Regions from separate parts of the Lysinibacillus fusiformis genome, predicted to be linked through region 1. Evidence: a T-box and tRNA genes for the amino acid it is inferred to sense, from the RefSeq annotation. Region 1 holds a T-box; the other holds one or more tRNA genes.
The links. The T-box of region 1 lies ahead of tyrS (tyrosine--tRNA ligase). A T-box ahead of a tRNA ligase gene usually reads a tRNA of that ligase, here a tRNA-Tyr.

Region 1 (10,201 bases):
GAAGCCATCGCAAATGCGCTTTTAGAAGATAGCAAAGAAATAGCGGAGCACCGTATGTTAGTGGATTTAGGTCGCAATGATCTTGGACGTATTGCCAAAGTCGGTTCTGTCAAACTAATCAAATACATGAGTATTGAGCGCTATAAATATGTGATGCATATGGTGTCTGAGGTTATAGCCGAATTACGAGATGACCTCCATGTACTGGATGTACTTCGTGCTTGTTTACCTGCTGGTACAGTGTCAGGAGCACCTAAGATTCGTGCCATGCAATTGATTAATGAATTAGAACCAGTAAAGCGCGGGGTGTATGCGGGAGCAGTAGGTTATATTTCGACAACAGGTGACATGGACTTGGCCCTCGCGATTCGCACAATGCTCATTAAGGATCAAAAGGCCCATGTACAGGCAGGAGCAGGTATTGTTTACGATTCTATTCCATTGTCAGAATATGAGGAAACGCTGAATAAAGCCCGTGCGCTATTGGAGGTAAAAAAATGATTTTATTAATTGATAATTACGATTCTTTTACCTATAATCTTTTTCAACAAATCAGTATGCTTGGGAAAAGTGTCAAGGTCTTGCGAAACGATGCCATTACTATAGAAGAAATTCAAAAATTGTCGCCAGAAGCCATAATTTTATCACCAGGACCAGGAACGCCAAATGAAGCAGGTATAACGATAGAGGTCATCAAAGAACTCTATCAAAAATTCCCTATTTTAGGTATTTGTCTTGGACACCAATCCATAGGGCAGGCTTTTGGGGCAAAAATTGTGCAGGCCAAAAACATTATGCATGGAAAGCTGTCCCCACTACAATACGAGAAAACGGGATTATTTGCCCAATTAGATGGAGACATTGAAGTCATGCGTTATCATTCGCTTATTATTGAAGAACAAACATTACACAAGGATTTTAACATACTTGCAACATCGGGTGATGATGGAGAGATTATGGCCATTCAACATAAAGAATATCCTCTTTATGGGCTGCAGTTTCATCCCGAATCAATCGGCACAAAAGAAGGCAGTATGATGATGAAAGCCTTCCTAGAAAGTATAGCGTAATAAAAAAGCTGTCGCCTAATATGAATGGGCGACAGCTTTTAAAGTTATTGTTTCTTGCCAGTAATTAAATTAGCTATTTCTTCTAAAGTCATGGCAGAATGGACCTCATAGGAGCCGATTTGTAAGCTTCTAGCATATTTAGGATTAGCGAGTAGTAACTCCATTTCAACACTATTGGTAATAATACCACCATCTTCAAGCTTTTGTGCCACACTATATGGTGTGATGCCACTATAGATTTGCAGTGACATCGATGTCACTTCCATATCTGTTTGTTCAACAGCTTGTTCAGATGAATCTGTAGTAGAAGTTTTTTCAGCCGTATTTACTTGCTTTAATTGTTCCTTTAACGAAGCGTTTTCTTGATTGGCCTTATTTAATTTATTTTGCAGTTCTTCTACCTGTTGATGATTGGAAAATTCCTTGGTAGGAAGACCAATATTTACATCGAAGCGGCTTGCGAGTGCGAGCAATGCCCCAATAAGAAAAATGGCCATGCCAAATGCACGGATGGCAGACTTATTCATCAATCAACGCCCCCCGTTTGCAATCACTTGCCGAACTTGCTCTTCTGTTAAATTTGAGCGAATACTGATATCTGCTACCGAAAGACCCTGTTTATTTAATTCCAGTACCTGACTAACGATAATTTGATGAATGGGTTTTGCTTGTGCTGTTGTTTGTCCAACTTTTGAAGCCTGCGCAGCCTGTTGAACGGCTTGCATGACTTGTTGTACTTTAGGATTTTGTCCTTTTGGGTGTATACTTGATTTTGATTTCACTTGGAACTCAGGCTCTAATAAAAGTTCTTCCTCAACAATTTTTAGGCGACGTTTTAAATTATTTGTTTCTTGGAAGATGGAGATAGATAATTCTTCGACATCTTGTTCGATTTTTTTCGAGCTATTTTTGAAAAAGAACGAAACGATGATCAGAAAAATCCCGATACTCATTAATACGATGGATAAATCCAATAGTTTCACCTCAATGTAGTATGTAATTATAAGATATTTTACCATATGCAAACTTAATATGAAATGAAGGTAGATTTTTTTTCAGTTTATGTTATAATAGGTTAGTCGTATAAATCATGCTCAAATTTAAATTCTTGATATAGAGTGGGAGGGTTAATGATGCGCGTAAACATTACTTTAGCTTGCACAGATTGCGGCGAACGTAACTACATTTCTAAAAAGAACAAGCGTAACAATCCAGAGCGTCTTGAACTTAAAAAATATTGCTCTCGCGAGAAGAAATACACTCTTCACCGTGAAACTAAGTAATCGCTCATTAAGCCAAAACCACAAGTGGTTTTGGCTTTCTACATTTTATGACATCATTTCGATGTAACGACTCCAAGAGGATATGAAGTTTTACGATAGAGGAGGTAGCCTAGATGGATAAAACAACTTTACGAAACACGGTACGCCAAGCCCTTGCCACTATGACGGATGCAGACTATCAGCGTCAATCATTAGCTGTTTTAAAAAAGGTGCTACAGGAACCATATATAATAGAAGCAAATACAATTGGCATGACCATTTCAAATAAGCCAGAAGTCGACACGATTCTTTTGATTGAGGAGTTATGGGCACTAGGTAAAAAGATCGCAGTTCCTAAATGTCACCCAAAAACAAGAGAAATGTCATTTTACGCCATTGAATCATTTGCCCAGCTTGAAACTGTATATATGCATTTGCGTGAGCCCATTCCAGCAAGATGTGAGTTTGTTGACGCAAATGAGATGGATATCATTGTAGTACCAGGCGTTGTTTTTGATCGAGATGGCTATCGAATCGGCTATGGCGGTGGTTATTATGACCGCTATGTATTAAACTATAATAAGGGTAAGCTGATGTCGCTGCTCTTTGATGAACAAATCATTGATTGCGTTCCTACCGAAGCACATGATTGCCCAGTAGATATCATTGTGACACCCACAAAACGTATTGACTGTCTTGCACAACGAGGAGCGAACGAAAATGGATAAAATGTTAGATATTTATGAACTCTTGAAAACATATGGTACTTATATTTATACACGTGATCCAATTGGCGATTTGATGTTAATGGAGGATGAAATACGTGAACTCTATAAAGCAAATGTACTAGACATAAAAGATTATCAAATGGCCTTGCTACTAATTCGACAAGAAACAACAAGACTTCGTATGGAAGAGCATAAAAAGTAATGTTTGAAATATAATGTAATTGGGTATTGTAAAATTAATGTAACATGTATGTAATATTCTTAAAAACAGTGGGTTTCCGCTGTTTTTATGTTTTTACGAAACTTTTTACATTGCAAAACGTATATATAGATATCTAGTGCATAGAAAGAGCGAGGAGAAAAAATTTTCCATAAGATATGTGTTGATTATCTGTTAAAAAAGGATTAAGATATATTTTGTTTCAGTAACAAAATGTAAAAAATTATTATTTTTTTTGTAAGGAAGTAGGGAGGATGTTAGGAATGAAATCAATAAAGTGGCCTAAACATTCATTTATGATACTAGCAATTATAGCAACTTGGATCAAAACGGTCATTGTTTACCACACAAGCTTTGAAATGAAACTTGAAAATGCAATGCAACAATTTATTTTATTTATTAATCCACTAAGCTTCTTGCTATTTACGTATGGTTTATCACTATTCTTTAAATCAGCAAAAGCTAGAAATCGTTATTTGATTACGGTCAGTGTTATTTTGTCCATAGTCTTATACGGAAATGTAGCGTTCTATCGATTCTACAATGATTTTATTACGCTACCAGTATTATTCCAAACAAGTAACTTTAGTGACTTAGGAACATCAGTAGCAGCGATAGTGGAGCCTTGGGATGTATTATATTTCGTTGATGTCGTTATTTTAATCTTAGCGAATAAATTTTTACCGAAAATGAAAGAAGTATTTAAAGTGAATGTTGAGTTCCGTCGTGCATTCTTTGTGCTAGCGATAGCAATGACATTCTTAAACCTAGGATTAGCAGAAACTGAGCGTCCGCAATTACTAACACGTAGTTTTGACCGCGAATTATTAGTAAAAAACATTGGTACGTACAATTACCACTTGTATGACATTTATATTCAATCTAAATCATCTGCGCAACGTGCGTTAGCCGATGGTAGTGAGCTAGTAGAAGTGAATAACTATATACGCTCTAATCAGGCTGCTGTGAATCCAGAGATGTTTGGGAAATATAAAGGTCGTAACTTAATTGTTGTGTCGATGGAGTCTTTACAAAACTTTGTCATCAATAATGACATGAATGGTCATGAAATCACGCCATTCTTAAACTCTTTAACAAAAGATAAAGATACGTATTATTTCAGCAACTTCTATCATCAAACAGGTCTAGGAAAAACATCTGACTCTGAGTTTATTGTTGAAAACTCATTGTTTGGATTAGGTCGAGGTGCTGTATTCTTCACGCATGGTGGAAATACGTATAATTCAATGGCTGAACGCCTTGGAGAAAATGGATACTTTACAAATGTCATGCACCCTAATAATAAATCATTCTGGAACCGTGACATGATGTATCAATCGTTAAAAATTAATAAATTCTACGATATAGATTCATATACTGTGGAAGAGGGGCAAGCTGTAAACTGGGGGATGAAAGATGTTCCATTCTTAGAGCAATCAGCTGCTTTAATGAAAGATATGCCACAGCCATTCTACTCTAGACTTATTACATTAACGAACCATTATCCATTTACATTGGACCCAGAAGATATTATGATTCCTGAATATGATTCAAATTCAGGTACATTAAATCGTTACTTCCAAACAGTACGTTACATGGATGAAGCTTTAAAAGACTTCTTCCAACAGTTAAAAGATCAAGGTGTCTATGATAACTCTATTATCGTGATGTATGGGGATCACTATGGTATTTCTGAGAACCATAATAAAGCAATGGCACAATATTTAGGTAAAGATCAAATTACACCAATGGATAATGCCATGCTTCAAGAAGTACCTTTATTCATCCACATCCCAGGAGCTGGCGATGGAAAAGAAATGACAGAGATTTCAGGACAAATGGATTTACGTCCAACGATCTTACACCTTCTTGGCGTTGAAACGTCAAAAGATATGCAAATGGGTGCAGATTTATTCTCTCCAGAGCATGAGGACTTTGTAGTCTTCCGTGATGGACGCTTTATTACAGATAAATACGTCTATGCTGGTGAAGCTTGCTATGACAAAGCAACTGGTGAAGAAATAGAGGGTGAGCCATGTCAGTCTTATGCTGATCGTGCAACAATGGAGCTGGAAAATTCCGATGCTATCATCAATGGAGACTTGCTACGATTCTATGATGAAAAAACAGGTAATTTAAAGCAGGAGTCAGTTAAATAATCAAAGAGAGATCTCGTATAGGGATCTCTCTTTTTATATTGTTTTTAAAAGACCATTGGCTTCTATTTTAAATATGGAGAAGGAATTAGTCACGACAACCATTCATATAATTTGTGAATCTTATGCTAAAGAAAACACCTTTCATAAAATTTATAGATTTCCTTTGTTTTACATTGCTATGTAAAGTGAAAACACTTTATTGGACCTCTCTTTTTATTGACAAATAGAAAAATACGATTATAATAATTTTAAATATCTGCATAACGAAGATTTGTTTTTCGCATTTCGGAGTATAAGAGTGAAAGGCATGGAAAAGAACGAGTAACTTTAATGGAACTGACAGAGAGTAGCCGGTTGTTGAGAGGCGCAAGGGATATTAAAGTGAATACATCTTGGAGCTGCGTACCGAAACTTTAGTAGGCTACGACGGGGTTGCATCCGTAATCATTGCAAAAGTATCGCTACGGCTGTACTTGTTGAGGAGGGCTATGTGAATAGCTCTTGAAAAAAGGTGGTAACACGTTTATCTACGTCCTTTAGGAATTTCCTAAAGGCGTTTTTTTATGCCTTCTAAGCAGAAACGTGTACAGAAGTTATTAAAGCCTTTACAACAGTCGGTAATCCATTAACTCTTATAGAACTTGCAATATTAATATTTAATATTACAAGGAGATGTTTCGTATGTTTTTAACACCAAAGGAGCAAATAGCGATTATCAAGAAGGGTGCTAACAAAATTGTTGATGAGCAAGATTTACTTGAAAAATTAGAGCGATCGTATAAAAATCAGCGACCTTTAACAATTAAGCTAGGGCTCGATCCATCTGCACCAGATATTCATTTAGGTCATGCAGTCGTTCTACGGAAAATCAAGCAAATGCAAGATTTAGGGCATCATGCAGTTATTGTTATCGGTGATTTTACAGGACGAATTGGCGATCCTACAGGTAAAGCAAAGGGGCGAACAGCCTTAAATGATGATACAGTGAAGAAAAACGCCCAAACATATTGTGAGCAAATTTTTAAAGTGCTAGATGAGAACAAGACAACGGTTCGTTTTAATAGTGAATGGTTAGCAAAGCTGTCATTTGAAGAAGTCATTCAGCTGGCAGCCACGACATCTGTTGCTCGACTTTTAGAGCGCGAAGATTTTCAGAAACGTTACCATCAGCAAATCCCAATTGGCATTCATGAGTTTTTCTACCCACTTATGCAAGCATATGATTCGGTAGAGCTAGAGGCTGATATAGAGTTAGGTGGAACAGACCAGACGTTCAATATTCTAATGGGACGCACTTTACAAAAGCATCGAGGGTTAGAAAAACAAATTGCTATTTTTATGCCATTACTCGAGGGATTAGATGGCATTGAAAAAATGAGTAAAAGCTTAGGCAATTATATTGGTGTCAATGAAGCACCTGAGATTATGTTTAAAAAGGTGATGGAAATACCAGATACTTTAATTATCAAATATTTTGAATTAGCAACAGATGAACATCCACTACAAGTGCAGGCTATTCAAGATAGACTACAAATGGGAGAGAATCCCCGTGATCTGAAATTTCAATTAGCAGAAATTATTACGAATTTATACCATGGAGCTACAGCAATGGAGGAAGCAAAATCTTATTTTGATGCAGCATTTCAAAGAAAGGAAATACCAAAAAACATTCCTCTACTGCTCTTAGAAATTGATAAGGAAAGAATCGTGGATATTATGCCACAACTAGTGGCAATGGGCTTTATTCAGAGTAAGAGTGAGTTTTTGCGGTTAATCAAGCAAAATGGTGTATCCTTGAATGGAGAAAAAATAGCAATTGATGATCTATCACAAGTATTGATGAATGGTGATGTCCTACAAATTGGCAAGAAACGATTCCTTCAATTTAATAAGTAATGATAAACAAAAAAAGAGCAATCTCCGAGGAGACTGCTCTTTTTTTGTCTGAATTTTAGTGTAATTTTGGTGGGTAACCGCTGTTAACAATCGTCATGATGACGAACCATCCGAATACAGCAGCACTTAATAAGTTGAAAACAACGCTTAATAGGTTCTTTTCTTTAATTGCTTGGAATGTACCAACTACAGCTAAAATCGCTACTAGACCAAAAATAACCATTAATAAGTTCATTAAAAATAGACACTCCTTTCGACATCAGAAAATGAATGTCGCAAACAATATTCCTCCTTAATTGTAAACGTTCTACTTGTTTTTGTCGAGAACTAAAATAGCGCAAACTATGAACATTTATCGTCAAATTGTGGCAAAGCCTGTATAATAGGAAGTTGAGGTGATAACTATGATGAACGTACGAAGTTATTCTCTTGGTCCCGTCCAAACGAATTGCTATATCGTATCGAATAAAGAAAAAGAATGTATCGTATTTGATCCAGGTGAGGAAGCGGAGCGTCTAATTAAAACAATCCGTAGCAACGGCTTAAAACCTCTTGCTATCTTTTTAACACATGCCCATTTTGATCATATAGGGGCAGTGGATGCTGTGCGTGAGGTATTTGACGTTCCTGTATGGATTCATGAAAAGGAAGTTAGTTGGCTAGCCGATCCAACGAAGAACGGCTCTAGTAAATATGCTGCATTACCAGATTATCGGGTAGCTGCACCAGCACAAGACACAATCATCAAAGAAGAACAGCAATTTGAAATGAGTAATTTTGTTTTTCAAGCTGTTTTTACACCAGGGCATTCGCCTGGTAGTATATCCTATATCTTTGAAAAGGATGGTTTTGCCATCGTAGGAGATACATTATTTGAACAAGGTGTAGGACGTACAGATCTATTGGGTGGATCAACCAAAATATTATTGGAATCTATCCATAATAAGCTGTTGACACTACCTGAGGATACTATTATCTATCCTGGCCACGGTAATTATACAACTGTAGGTGCAGAAATGGAGACAAATCCTTTTTTAAATGGATTTTAAAAAAATGGCGAATTAGCTAAAATTATCACTTAGCACATAAAAAAGCGTATCTCACCAATCGTGAGATACGCGATTTTCTTTGTATTAATGACCGCCACCAGGTACGTGAATGAATGTTGTATAGTACGTGAAGCCAGCGAAGAATACAGTTAAATATGCTCCGAAAATGTACATGTACATACGTTCTGAAAGGTTTAAGAAGCCTAATAATAAGAATAAACCTGTATTACCTAAGAATAATAGCGATACCTCGTTCATACCTCCAAGGTAGAACATAACGGCAAAAATACCTGTCCAGAATGCCATAACTTTATACATATTATCCATGAAATTTCCCCTCCTTTTGCCCACGACACAATAATCTCTTACTCATTATAAATGATATGAAAGGTGTCTGTAAACTGTAACTTCTCCATGTTTGTGACAAACAAATGGATTTTTAATCTAGCGATCGATTTCTGTCACGTTTATTTCATATTTACATAAATCGCAATTATGTATCATACTTTCCATTTGCACAAATTCATTGTTCGTAAACAGTGCATCTAATTGTCCTTTTAAATAGGATTCATGTAATGAACAAACAATTTCAGAATGGGCAGTCAGTTGCTCCTGGAATGGACAATTGAAAATGGAGAAGATCACTTTTTTTCCATGCTCAGTTTGTTGAATTTGTGGAATATAGCCAATTAAAGCGGCATTGTCCGTTAATAGCTGAAGTTTTTCATCGAAGGAAAGAGAATTACTTAATGTCAAATCAGCATTCATATAATTTTTCATTTGCTGGTAGCCATCTTGGTAGCTAATTTCCTGGCACTTTGTTAATGCAGATGGACCAAAGTCTTCAATTAATTGAATTGTCCATTTTAATAAACGATCTTCATCACGTCTTGGAAATGTAAGTGAAACGCCTTTCTCTGAAGCTTTATAAACACGTCCAGGTCTGCCACCTTTACCTGTTTTTACATAGTCAGCTGTAATAATGTTTATTTCTGAAAGCTTCGTTAAATGAAGTCGAGCAACGTTAGGATGGATACCGAATTGATCAGCAATATGTTGTACAGTAACTGTTTTTTTCTCTTGCAATATGTACTCATAAATAGAGTATCTTGTTTCATCGGCTAGTGTACTAGTAATTTTTAATGGATGGATCATGAGCTTCACCTCTTTAATTTAATATAAAAATTATGTTCGTCTACCAAGTGTTAGGAAAATAATCATGTTGATACTATTATATTGTATTATTGAAAAAGATACAGTTCATTTCGGCATAAATATTAAGTTTTTCATGTATTTATATTCTTTTTTAGTGGAAAATTGCACTTTATCCACATTTTTATAGCAAAAAACATTATTGGCAGAAAATTATCTTGCAAATTTTTATTTTCGGAAAAGGGCTTTTCTCGTGGCAAGTTCCTCCTTATACTAGGAAATAACGAATAAAGCGGTCTTATTCGAATGAACTAAAAGAGAGGTGCATATATGCAGAGTTTTGAAACAGTTGTAGAACAAAGATGTGAGCAACTTTTACTAAAGGCCTATCATTTTGGAGCATCCGATTTATTGCTGGTTCCAGGAAACATAAAATATCGGATCTATTTTCGAAAATATGATAAACTTCTCCACGCTGGTGAGCTACCGAATGAACTTGCAGAAAGAATGATCTCTTATTATAAATTTCTTGCAGAATTAGATATCAGTGAGCGGCGTAAACCTCAAAGCGGCGCCTTTCAAAAAGCAATGGAGCAAAGTTCGTATTCGTTTCGAGTATCCACACTGCCTTCTGTATTTTTAAAAGAGAGCTTAATTATTCGTTT
Region 2 (10,201 bases), 1.6 Mb from region 1:
GGACCGGGATGGACACACCGCTGGTGCACCAGTTGTCTTGCCAAAGGCATCGCTGGGTAGCTATGTGTGGACGGGATAAGTGCTGAAAGCATCTAAGCATGAAGCCCCCCTCAAGATGAGATTTCCCATTACGCAAGTAAGTAAGATCCCTCAAAGACGATGAGGTAGATAGGTTCGAGGTGGAAGTGTGGTGACACATGGAGCTGACGAATACTAATCGATCGAGGACTTAACCAAAACGTTTGAACCATTCAATGCACGTTTATCCAGTTTTGAAAGAATAATTCTTTCAATTTAATACATGTCTAGTGATGATGGCAAAGAGGTCACACCCGTTCCCATACCGAACACGGAAGTTAAGCTCTTTAGCGCCGATGGTAGTTGGGGGCTTCCCCCTGTGAGAGTAGGACGTCGCTAGGCGCAAAAAGTCGCTACTGATACACTCAGTAGTGGCTTTTTTTTTATTTAAGCTGATTTCTGGTAAGAAATATTTATAAACGCATAAAACAAGAAGGCATCCTCAATGGAGTGCCTTCTTATTTTTGATATTTAACTTGTTTGAACTGGCGTAGCTCGTAGTTCGATACGGCGAATTTTCCCTGATGTCGTTTTTGGTAACTCCTCAATAAAGACGATACTACGAGGGTATTTATAAGGTGCAGTTAACGCTTTAACATGCTCCTGTAGCTCCTTTGTTAAATCTTCTTCATCACGCTCTTTGAAGCCCTCTCGTAAGATAACAAATGCCTTCACAATATGCCCTCTAATTTCATCTGGAGCAGCTACTACTGCACACTCTTGTACAGCTTCATGTTTGTTTAACGCATCTTCTACTTCAAATGGTCCGATCGTATAACCGGATGAAATAATAATGTCATCTCCACGACCTTCAAACCAGAAGTAACCGTCTTCATCACATTTTGCTTGATCACCTGTAATATACCAATCACCACGGAATGCAGCTTGTGTGCGTTCTGGTTCTTTATAATACTCTTTAAATAAAGCTGGTGAGGATTTGTGAACTGCAATATCTCCAACCTCGCCAACTGGTGCTTCGTTACCTTCATTGTCGATAATACGTACAATATTACCTGGAGTTGGAACACCCATGGATCCAGGACGTAATTCTGTGTTTTCGAGTGTACCGATTAATAATGTGTTTTCTGTCTGTCCATAGCCATCACGTACTTTGAGTCCAAAATGATTCATAAACGTTTCGATCACTGGGCGATTTAAAGGTTCACCAGCAGAAACGGCACTACGGAGAGATGATAGATTATAGACTTGTAAATTATCGATTTTCGCCATAATTCTGTATTCAGTCGGTGTGCAACAAAGGACATTTACTTTTTCATCTTGCATTAATTGAAGATAGGTTTTTGCATCGAATCCCCCATGGTAGACGAATGCTGTAGCACCGAGCATGATTGTTGATAAAAAAGGACTCCAAATCCATTTTTGCCAACCAGGAGCAGCTGTTGCCCACACTAGATCGCCTTCACGTACACAAAGCCATTTTGAAGCCGCTGTTCTAATATGTGCATACCCCCAACCATGTGAATGAACAACACCTTTAGGTTTACCAGTTGTACCAGAGGTATAGGAAAGGAATGCCATATCATCTCGTTTAGTAGCTACAGCTGTAAATGTAGCTGGCTGCGTGCTTGCCAAGTCATCTAGAGAAGTCCAATCTCCTTTTGGAGCACCGATGACTAGTTTATTTTTTAATGTATCTACAGAAGAAGTAATTTGGTCAACTTCGCTAGTAAATGCCTCATAGGCAATCACTGCACTAGCAGAAGAATGCTCCATCCGATATTCTAAATCGCTTGCACGTAGCATCTCTGAACATGAGATAGGTACAATGCCAGCCTTTAAACAGCCTAGAAAAACGAAATAGGCTTCCGGTAGTCGAGGAATAATAACTAATACACGATCGCCTTTTTGAAGCCCCTTCTCCGTAAAAGCATTTGCGTATTGATTCATTTTTTGAATGAGCTCCACATAAGACACTGTACGTCTTTCTTGTTGTGTATTTAACCAGCGTATTGCTTGGCGATCACTATCTTGCGAAAATTTTTCTAATTCCTCTGTGATGTTATAAAATTCAGGTGCAATTAAATCGTTTGATACCATCTGAACATTCCTCCCCTGGGAAATTTGATAGAAAATTCTTAAAACTATTTTTATTTTAACAATTACAATAATATACAGCAACAATATTTAATACGTTAAAGAGAAATATTAGATTTAATAGAGAACTATTTATGCTCTCAGATGGATATATAGGCAAACTTCGACAAAAAAATATAAAAATTATAACAAAATGACTTGCATTATTTATAATGCTTGCTATAATAATAAATGTACTTAAGAGGTTGTCTAAAACCAAAGTGAATAGCATTGTTCCGAAGTAGCTCAGTTGGTAGTAGCACCTGACTGTTAATCAGGTTGTCGCAGGTTCGAGTCCTGCCTTCGGAGCCATTTTTTTGTCCTATTTTAGGTACTATAATACATAAAATAATTTATGAAAAAAGTATTGCAATTATGAATTAAAAATGTTATTATAATTCTTGTCTTGTTTAAGACATAATAATGGCCCCTTGGTCAAGTGGTTAAGACACCGCCCTTTCACGGCGGTAACACGGGTTCGAATCCCGTAGGGGTCACCATTTAAAGCATAGGCTTTATAAAGAAAATAAACTGTGATATAACACCTGTTTCTATGGAGGATTAGCTCAGCTGGGAGAGCATCTGCCTTACAAGCAGAGGGTCGGCGGTTCGAGCCCGTCATCCTCCACCATTTTTATTGTGTTATTTCGGAGGGGTAGCGAAGTGGCTAAACGCGGCGGACTGTAAATCCGCTCCTTAGGGTTCGGCGGTTCGAATCCGTCCCCCTCCACCAGTTTTATAAATGATTGGGGTATAGCCAAGCGGTAAGGCAACGGATTTTGATTCCGTCATGCCTAGGTTCGAATCCTAGTACCCCAGCCATTTTTTCTTTTATGAGCCATTAGCTCAGTTGGTAGAGCATCTGACTTTTAATCAGAGGGTCGAAGGTTCGAGTCCTTCATGGCTCACTTTTTTAGAATAAAAATTATTCAAAAGTGTTATATTAACTACAGATAACTAATCTCTTACTGAAAACAGTAGGAGATTTTTTTATGCTATTTACAATTGAATAAATATGCAATTTTCTGTCGAGTTGAGCCAAGTGGTATGTAGGCTTTACAATAGTCTTATAACTTTTAGGGGGTATAAAAACATGAATAAACTTAATATTTCTATTATTGGAGTACCAACAGATTATGGACAAACACGCCGTGGCGTAGATATGGGACCAAGTGCTATTCGCTATGCAGGTGTTGTTGAACGTTTAGAAGCTATCGGACACGAGGTACAAGATCAAGGGGATATTCGTGTTAGTCAAAAGCTTGCAGACGCAGCAGTTGATGAAAAGTTACTTAATTTAGAGGAAGTTGTAGACGTTAGCACTGCTTTAGCAAATAGTGTGCATGAAGTAGTAGAACAGAAAAAGTTCCCACTCGTATTTGGGGGAGATCATAGTATTGCTATTGGAACATTAGCTGGATTAGGTGAGCATTACAAAAATCTTGGTGTTATCTGGTATGACGCTCATGCAGATTTAAATACACCTGAAACAACACCTTCAGGCAATATACATGGAATGCCGTTAGCAGTTAGTATTGGGCTAGGACATGAGCGTTTAGTCCAAATTCGCAACTTTGCGCCAAAAATTAAGCCAGAAAACGTTATTATTATTGGAGCTCGTTCAGTAGACCCTGGAGAGCGTGAATTGATTCGTCAACAAGGAATTAAAGTATATACAATGCATGAGATTGACCGACTTGGCATGACACGTGTGATGGAAGATGCACTTACTTATTTAAAGGAACGAAATGTTGATGGCTTACACTTATCACTGGATCTAGACGGACTAGATCCACTTTATACGCCAGGAGTTGGTACACCAGTTCCAGGAGGGATTACGTACCGAGAAAGCCATTTAGCAATGGAAATGTTACAAGAATCAGGGATGGTAACTTCAGCAGAGTTTGTAGAAGTAAATCCTATTTTAGATGAAAAGAATACGACAGCAAATGTAGCTGTTGCATTAATGGGATCTTTATTTGGGGAAACACTAGTTTAAAGAAAATTTGACAAAAAATTGCCTGTTGCCACATTGCATAAAAATCTTTTGCTATAATTGAAATAAAACGAAACTTTTCTTATCGGTGCGTCGTATAGTATAAGACAGTTGTAAAGGTGGAGAAGTTAACACAATGGATGCGTTAGTAAATAAGAGAATAAAACAAGTGCTTAAAGGCGATCAAAACGCATTTGCCGATATTGTGAGTCTCTATCAGCACAAACTGTACCAAGTATGCTATCGAATGTTAGGCAACAAACAAGAGTCTGAAGACATTGCTCAAGAAGCTTTTGTACGTGCTTATATGAACTTGCATACATTTGATCAGAAAAGAAAGTTTTCGACGTGGCTTTATCGCATAGCGACAAACCTCTGCATTGACCGTATTCGAAAAAAGAAACCGGATTATTATTTAGATGCAGAAGTAGCTGGTACAGAAGGTCTTGATATGTATTCGCAAATCGCAGCAGACGACCAGCTACCAGAGGAGCAGTTAGAACAAATGGAGCTGCAAGATCGCATTCAATATGAAATTGGACGATTGCCGGATAAATACCGTTCGGTTATAGTATTGAAATATATAGAAGAGTTATCGTTACAAGAGATTAGCGAGATTTTAGATATGCCGCTTGGAACGGTGAAAACGAGGATTCACCGCGGACGTGAGGCATTACGTAAGCAATTAAACAATCTGTAGGAGGGGGAGCGTCATGAATACTTGTCCAGAGCATATGATAGACTATATGCATGATTATTTAGACGGTGACATTTGTCGTGAGCATGAGCAAGAGTTGAAACAACACTTGCATACATGTAATGATTGTAAACAGTTGATGCAAGAATTGAGTGAAACAATCGCCTTTGTGAAGAGTGCTTCCCATATTACAGCGCCTCCGGATTTTGAAGCAGCAGTGATGGCTCGTTTACCAAAACCAAAAAGTCGAGTAGGTATACAAAAATGGATTCGCCGGCATCCGTTCTTTGTGGCAGCGGCAGTATTTTGCTTATTCATGAGTGCTACATTATTGGGTAGCTTCATGGATGACCAGCATTTCTCAGTAACCAAGCAACCTAATTTAGTTGTTGATGGTCAAACAGTGATTGTCCCTGAAGGAGAAGTGGTGAAAGGCGATATTGTTGTGAAAAATGGCGATTTGATTGTTGAAGGTGAAGTTGATGGCAACGTCACAGTGATTAACGGGCAATATATGGCATCTTCAGCGGTAGTTTCAGGGAGAATTGAAGAAATTGACGAAGTATTTGAATGGTTATGGTATACGATTAAAAATTCTGTAAAGACAGCCATGACATTTGAGGAAAAAGAAGAAACTAAATAACACTCTATACGTCCTAAAAAATAGTGCACGTGAGAGGCTGAAAGGTCTACTCTTCTGAGTAGACTTTTTATTTGAAAAAAGTTACATTTGTTAAGAATGTGATATACTTGAATGTGTATGGATTCGTAATGAAAAGTGGGGGATGCCACGTGCAAATTATCGAACATTTCACAGATTTAACGCCTGTGAATATTGTTATTAACTTCATTGATGTACTGCTCGTTTGGTACGTTGTTTATAAAGTCTTAACCCTCATTAAAGGTACGAAGGCTGTCCAATTACTTAAGGGAATATTCGTCATTATTATTGCGCGAATTGCAACAGACCTTTTAGGGTTACAAACACTTGGCTGGATGCTTCAACAAGTTATTGAATTTGGTTTCCTAGCGATTATTATCATTTTCCAACCGGAAATCAGACGTGGTTTAGAACAAATTGGGCGAGGAAAGCTATTTCAACGCTCATCTAGTCAAGAAGAAGAAGAACAAACAAGGCTTATTGAGGCTATGAAGAAATCTGTTAGTTATATGGCTAAACGTCGAATAGGTGCGTTAATTTCCATTGAAAAAGAAACAGGTCTTAATGAATATATTGAAACGGGTATAGGGCTAAATGCTGAAATTTCATCAGAATTACTGATAAATATTTTTATACCAAATACGCCGCTACATGATGGGGCGGTTATTATGCAAAAAGATAAAGTGACAGCAGCAGCTTGTTATTTACCTTTATCTGAAAGCCCATTTATTTCAAAAGAGTTAGGGACACGCCACCGTGCTGCTCTTGGCTTAAGTGAAGTCACAGATGCTATTACCATTGTTGTATCAGAAGAAACAGGGGCAATTAGCATAACATTAAATGGTAATCTCCATCGAAATCTTTCTCTAGAGGAGTTCGAAACATTATTACGAAAAATGTGGTTCGGATCAGCACAAGAATCAAATGCATCCTCTAAGTTGACTTGGAGGGGGAAAAAGAATGGATAAAATGATGGATAGCCCTTGGGTATTAAGAATCATCGCGCTATTTTTGGCATTTTTGCTTTTTTTCTCAGTTCGTACCGAGTTATCACCGTTAAATAAAGCTACCTCAAATGAACAAACGGATGTCATTCGCGATGTTCCAGTAGATGTTTATTATGATAATGAGAATCTTATTGTGACAGGTTTACCTGAAACCGTAGATGTAACGATAGAAGGTCCAATGGCATTGGTTTTAAAAGCAAAAGGGGCTAAGGATTTTTCTATATTTGCCGATTTAAGCAATTTATTGCTAGGAGAGCATGATGTCAAACTGCAATACGAAAATATTTCAAACAAGTTAAAGGTTACATTAGACCCTGCAACCGTCCATGTAAATATTGAGGAAAAGGTCACGCAGGAGTTCCGAGTGGACCCTGAAATGAACAATCGTCTAATCGAAGAAGGTTATATATTAAAAGATATGACAGCCAATCCACCAACTGTTTATGTAACGGGTGCAAAAAGTGCTATTGAAAGCATTAGCTATGTAAAAGCAACTGTTACAGGGGAGCAAGGCTTAAAGCAATCATTCTCGCAGGAAGCAGCGGTAAAAGTATTAGATCGAGATTTAAATAAGTTAGATGTGACTATTGACCCTGCAACTGTGAAGGTTCAAGTAGATATAGGGGAGTACAGTCGAGAGATCCCAGTGGTCCTCAAGGAAACAGGGCAAGCGGCGGAAGACATTATTATCAATTCATTAACATTTACACCGAAAATGATTAAAGTGTATGGTAGAAAATCAATTATTGACAGTTTAACGGCTATTCCAATAACAGTGGACCTGTCAAAAATTACTGAGTCCAAAACTTATGAATTTGATGTAAAATTACCAGATGGTGTGACAAAAATATCTGACAAGAAAATAAAAGTGAATGCAGATATTACAAAGGTTGAGCAAGAAGAACAACAGAAAACACCAGCTTCTACAGAGGAAACGCCACCTCCTACTGAAGAAACTGATGTGACAGATGAGAGCACTACAACTGATAAAAATACATCAACCGAAGAATCGGAAGATATTGATTCTTAAACAATATGTGACTATAATTTTATTTTGATTCTAAATCAAAAATCCAATCCAGGTTTGTCTTGAGTAGTAATTCAGGATTCATCAAACAAACTGACAGAGTGGAATATTAATAATTACCAATGAATGAATAAAAGCAGACTTTTCCAAAAGTAAGCGGACAAGTGTCTAATGCTTCATAGAAACTCATTAGGCACGGTCTTGCATTGAAGGAGAGAATAAGTAGAATGGGTAAATATTTTGGAACAGATGGCGTCCGTGGCGTCGCGAATAGTGAATTAACACCAGAATTTGCATTTAAACTTGGACGTATAGGTGGCTATGTTTTAACAAAGGATGCAACTGAACGTCCAAAGGTTTTAATTGGTCGTGACACACGTATTTCAGGTGAGATGCTTGAAGGTGCACTTGTGGCTGGACTTTTATCAATTGGGGTAGAGGTAATGCGTCTTGGTATTATTTCAACACCAGGTGTGGCATATCTTACTCGAATTATGAGCGCAGATGCAGGCGTCATGATTTCAGCTTCACATAACCCAGTTGCTGATAATGGTATTAAATTTTTCGGTCCTGATGGCTTTAAGCTAACAGATGCCCAGGAAGCGGAAATTGAAGAGTTAATTGATGCGCAAGAGGACACATTACCACGTCCGATAGGAGCAGATTTAGGATCTGTAAGTGACTATTTCGAAGGTGGTCAAAAATATATTCAATACTTAAAGCAAACAGTGGATGAAGAATTTGATGGTATTCATGTAGCGCTTGATTGTGCACATGGTGCAACTTCATCATTAGCTACACATTTATTTGCTGATTTAGAAGCTGACATTTCTACAATGGGCGCTTCTCCAACAGGCTTAAATATTAATGCTGGTGTAGGCTCAACACATCCAGAAGGACTAGCTAAATTTGTTACCGAAAAAGATGCAGATGTTGGTTTAGCATTTGATGGCGATGGTGACCGTTTAATTGCTGTAGATGAAAACGGGAAAATTGTTGATGGTGACCAAATTATGTTTATCATTGGTAAGCATTTAAATGCTGTAGGACGATTGAAGAAGCAAACGATTGTTTCAACAGTAATGAGCAATATGGGCTTCTATAAAGCTGTGGCTGACAACGGGATGCAAAGTGTACAAACAGCTGTAGGTGATCGTTATGTTGTGGAAGAAATGCGTGCCAATGAATACAATTTAGGTGGCGAGCAATCAGGGCATATCGTCTTCCTAGATTTTAATACAACAGGTGATGGCTTACTGACAGGTATTCAGCTTGTCAACATTATGAAAGCGACGGGTAAAAAGCTTTCAGAACTTGCAGCTGAAATGAAAATCTACCCTCAGCGTCTTGTCAATGTGCGTGTAACAGATAAGCATGCTGTAACTGATAATGCGAAAGTCGCTGCAGTTATTTCAGAGGTGGAAGCTGAAATGGCTGGAAATGGTCGCGTTTTAGTACGTCCTTCAGGTACAGAGCCATTGGTACGTGTCATGGTCGAAGCGGCAACAGAAACAGATTGTGAGCGTTTTGTCGAGCGTATTGCGGATGTTGTACGTGCAGAAATGGGCTTAACAGAATAACAATATAGAAAACCCGATTTCCGTAAATAGGAAATTGGGTTTTACTTGTTTGAAAAGAATGTTTTAAATAAGCGAGATGGGGAACAGTAATTAGGAGTCACAATAACAAGGAGTGTTTTATTGATATGGCTAAAATTGCTACAGTTATAACAGATATGTTTGAGGACATTGAGTTTACAAGCCCTAAAAAGGCTTTAGAAGCAGCTGGACATCAGCTAGTAACAATTGATACAGAAGCGGGCAAGGAAGTTAAGGGCAAGCATGGAGAGTCAGTGAAAATTGATAAAGGCATTGATGAAGTAAAAGCTACTGATTACGATGCGCTATTTATTCCTGGTGGTTTTTCTCCTGATCTATTACGTGCGGATGATCGTGTAGTAGCATTTGCAAAGTCCTTTATGGATGAAATGAAGCCTACCTTTGCCATTTGTCATGGACCACAACTTCTTATTACAGCAAAGACATTAAATGGCCGTGATGCCACAGGCTATAAATCCATTCAAGTAGACTTAGAAAATGCAGGGGCAATCTTCCATGATGAAGAAGTATTTGTCTGTCAAAAGCAGCTTGTAACAAGTAGAACGCCAGACGATCTTCCAGCATTTAATAGAGAAATCGTTAAATTATTAGACAGTAAATAAAGGATAGGCACAAGCATCGTAATTGCTTGTGTCTTTTTTGTATGATCTATTGAATAACATTATATAGCTGTACAAAGCTAATCAAAGTACATGAGTATAACTTTGTCTACATATTTGTCACGAAAAAGCATTGGGACTAGGTGTTTTTTATAACGAAAATTTGACGGATAGCATATGATTGAGTATGATGGAGAAGTTGAAGATGAGGTCCGACCTTATCCTTTAACGAGCGCCCAAGGAGGGAAAGAAAGCGCAAAATCGGAAAACAATTATAGCGCCTGAGCTGAAGAAATCGGACGAAAAGATCTTCAGCAGACGAGGTGGAGGTTTATCGAAAATTCGGCGGATGCCTCCCAATCGACATACCCGATTGTCATTTTTCATTTTGAAAGCATTTGAGTGATTGAATGTACAGAAAAT

Region 2: it has a tRNA-Tyr gene. The T-box ahead of tyrS (tyrosine--tRNA ligase) is inferred to sense a tRNA for this amino acid. The anticodon was not compared.

What each region holds. Positions count from the first base shown of each region.
Region 1 is NZ_CP070490.1:4,990,645-5,000,845, reverse strand. It holds gene trpE (anthranilate synthase component I) at 1-501, shown strand, start outside; gene JTI58_RS24715 (anthranilate synthase component II) at 498-1,070, shown strand; gene JTI58_RS24710 (hypothetical protein) at 1,115-1,597, opposite strand; gene JTI58_RS24705 (hypothetical protein) at 1,601-2,053, opposite strand; gene rpmG (50S ribosomal protein L33) at 2,204-2,353, shown strand; gene JTI58_RS24695 (5-formyltetrahydrofolate cyclo-ligase) at 2,467-3,060, shown strand; gene JTI58_RS24690 (YqgQ family protein) at 3,053-3,262, shown strand; gene JTI58_RS24685 (LTA synthase family protein) at 3,544-5,439, shown strand; T-box leader at 5,739-5,979, shown strand; gene tyrS (tyrosine--tRNA ligase) at 6,121-7,335, shown strand; gene JTI58_RS24675 (DUF2759 domain-containing protein) at 7,391-7,570, opposite strand; gene JTI58_RS24670 (MBL fold metallo-hydrolase) at 7,740-8,384, shown strand; gene JTI58_RS24665 (DUF2626 family protein) at 8,469-8,711, opposite strand; gene JTI58_RS24660 (helix-turn-helix transcriptional regulator) at 8,829-9,539, opposite strand; gene JTI58_RS24655 (ATPase, T2SS/T4P/T4SS family) at 9,867-10,201, shown strand, end outside.
Region 2 is NZ_CP070490.1:1,573,134-1,583,334, reverse strand. It holds rRNA gene JTI58_RS07855 (23S ribosomal RNA) at 1-237, shown strand, start outside; rRNA gene rrf (5S ribosomal RNA) at 305-420, shown strand; gene mbcS (acyl-CoA synthetase MbcS) at 550-2,136, opposite strand; tRNA gene JTI58_RS07840 (tRNA-Asn) at 2,408-2,484, shown strand; tRNA gene JTI58_RS07835 (tRNA-Glu) at 2,598-2,672, shown strand; tRNA gene JTI58_RS07830 (tRNA-Val) at 2,728-2,803, shown strand; tRNA gene JTI58_RS07825 (tRNA-Tyr) at 2,822-2,905, shown strand; tRNA gene JTI58_RS07820 (tRNA-Gln) at 2,920-2,994, shown strand; tRNA gene JTI58_RS07815 (tRNA-Lys) at 3,008-3,080, shown strand; gene rocF (arginase) at 3,266-4,171, shown strand; gene sigW (RNA polymerase sigma factor SigW) at 4,305-4,868, shown strand; gene JTI58_RS07800 (anti-sigma factor family protein) at 4,882-5,508, shown strand; gene cdaA (diadenylate cyclase CdaA) at 5,658-6,494, shown strand; gene JTI58_RS07790 (CdaR family protein) at 6,487-7,563, shown strand; gene glmM (phosphoglucosamine mutase) at 7,788-9,140, shown strand; gene JTI58_RS07780 (type 1 glutamine amidotransferase domain-containing protein) at 9,266-9,781, shown strand.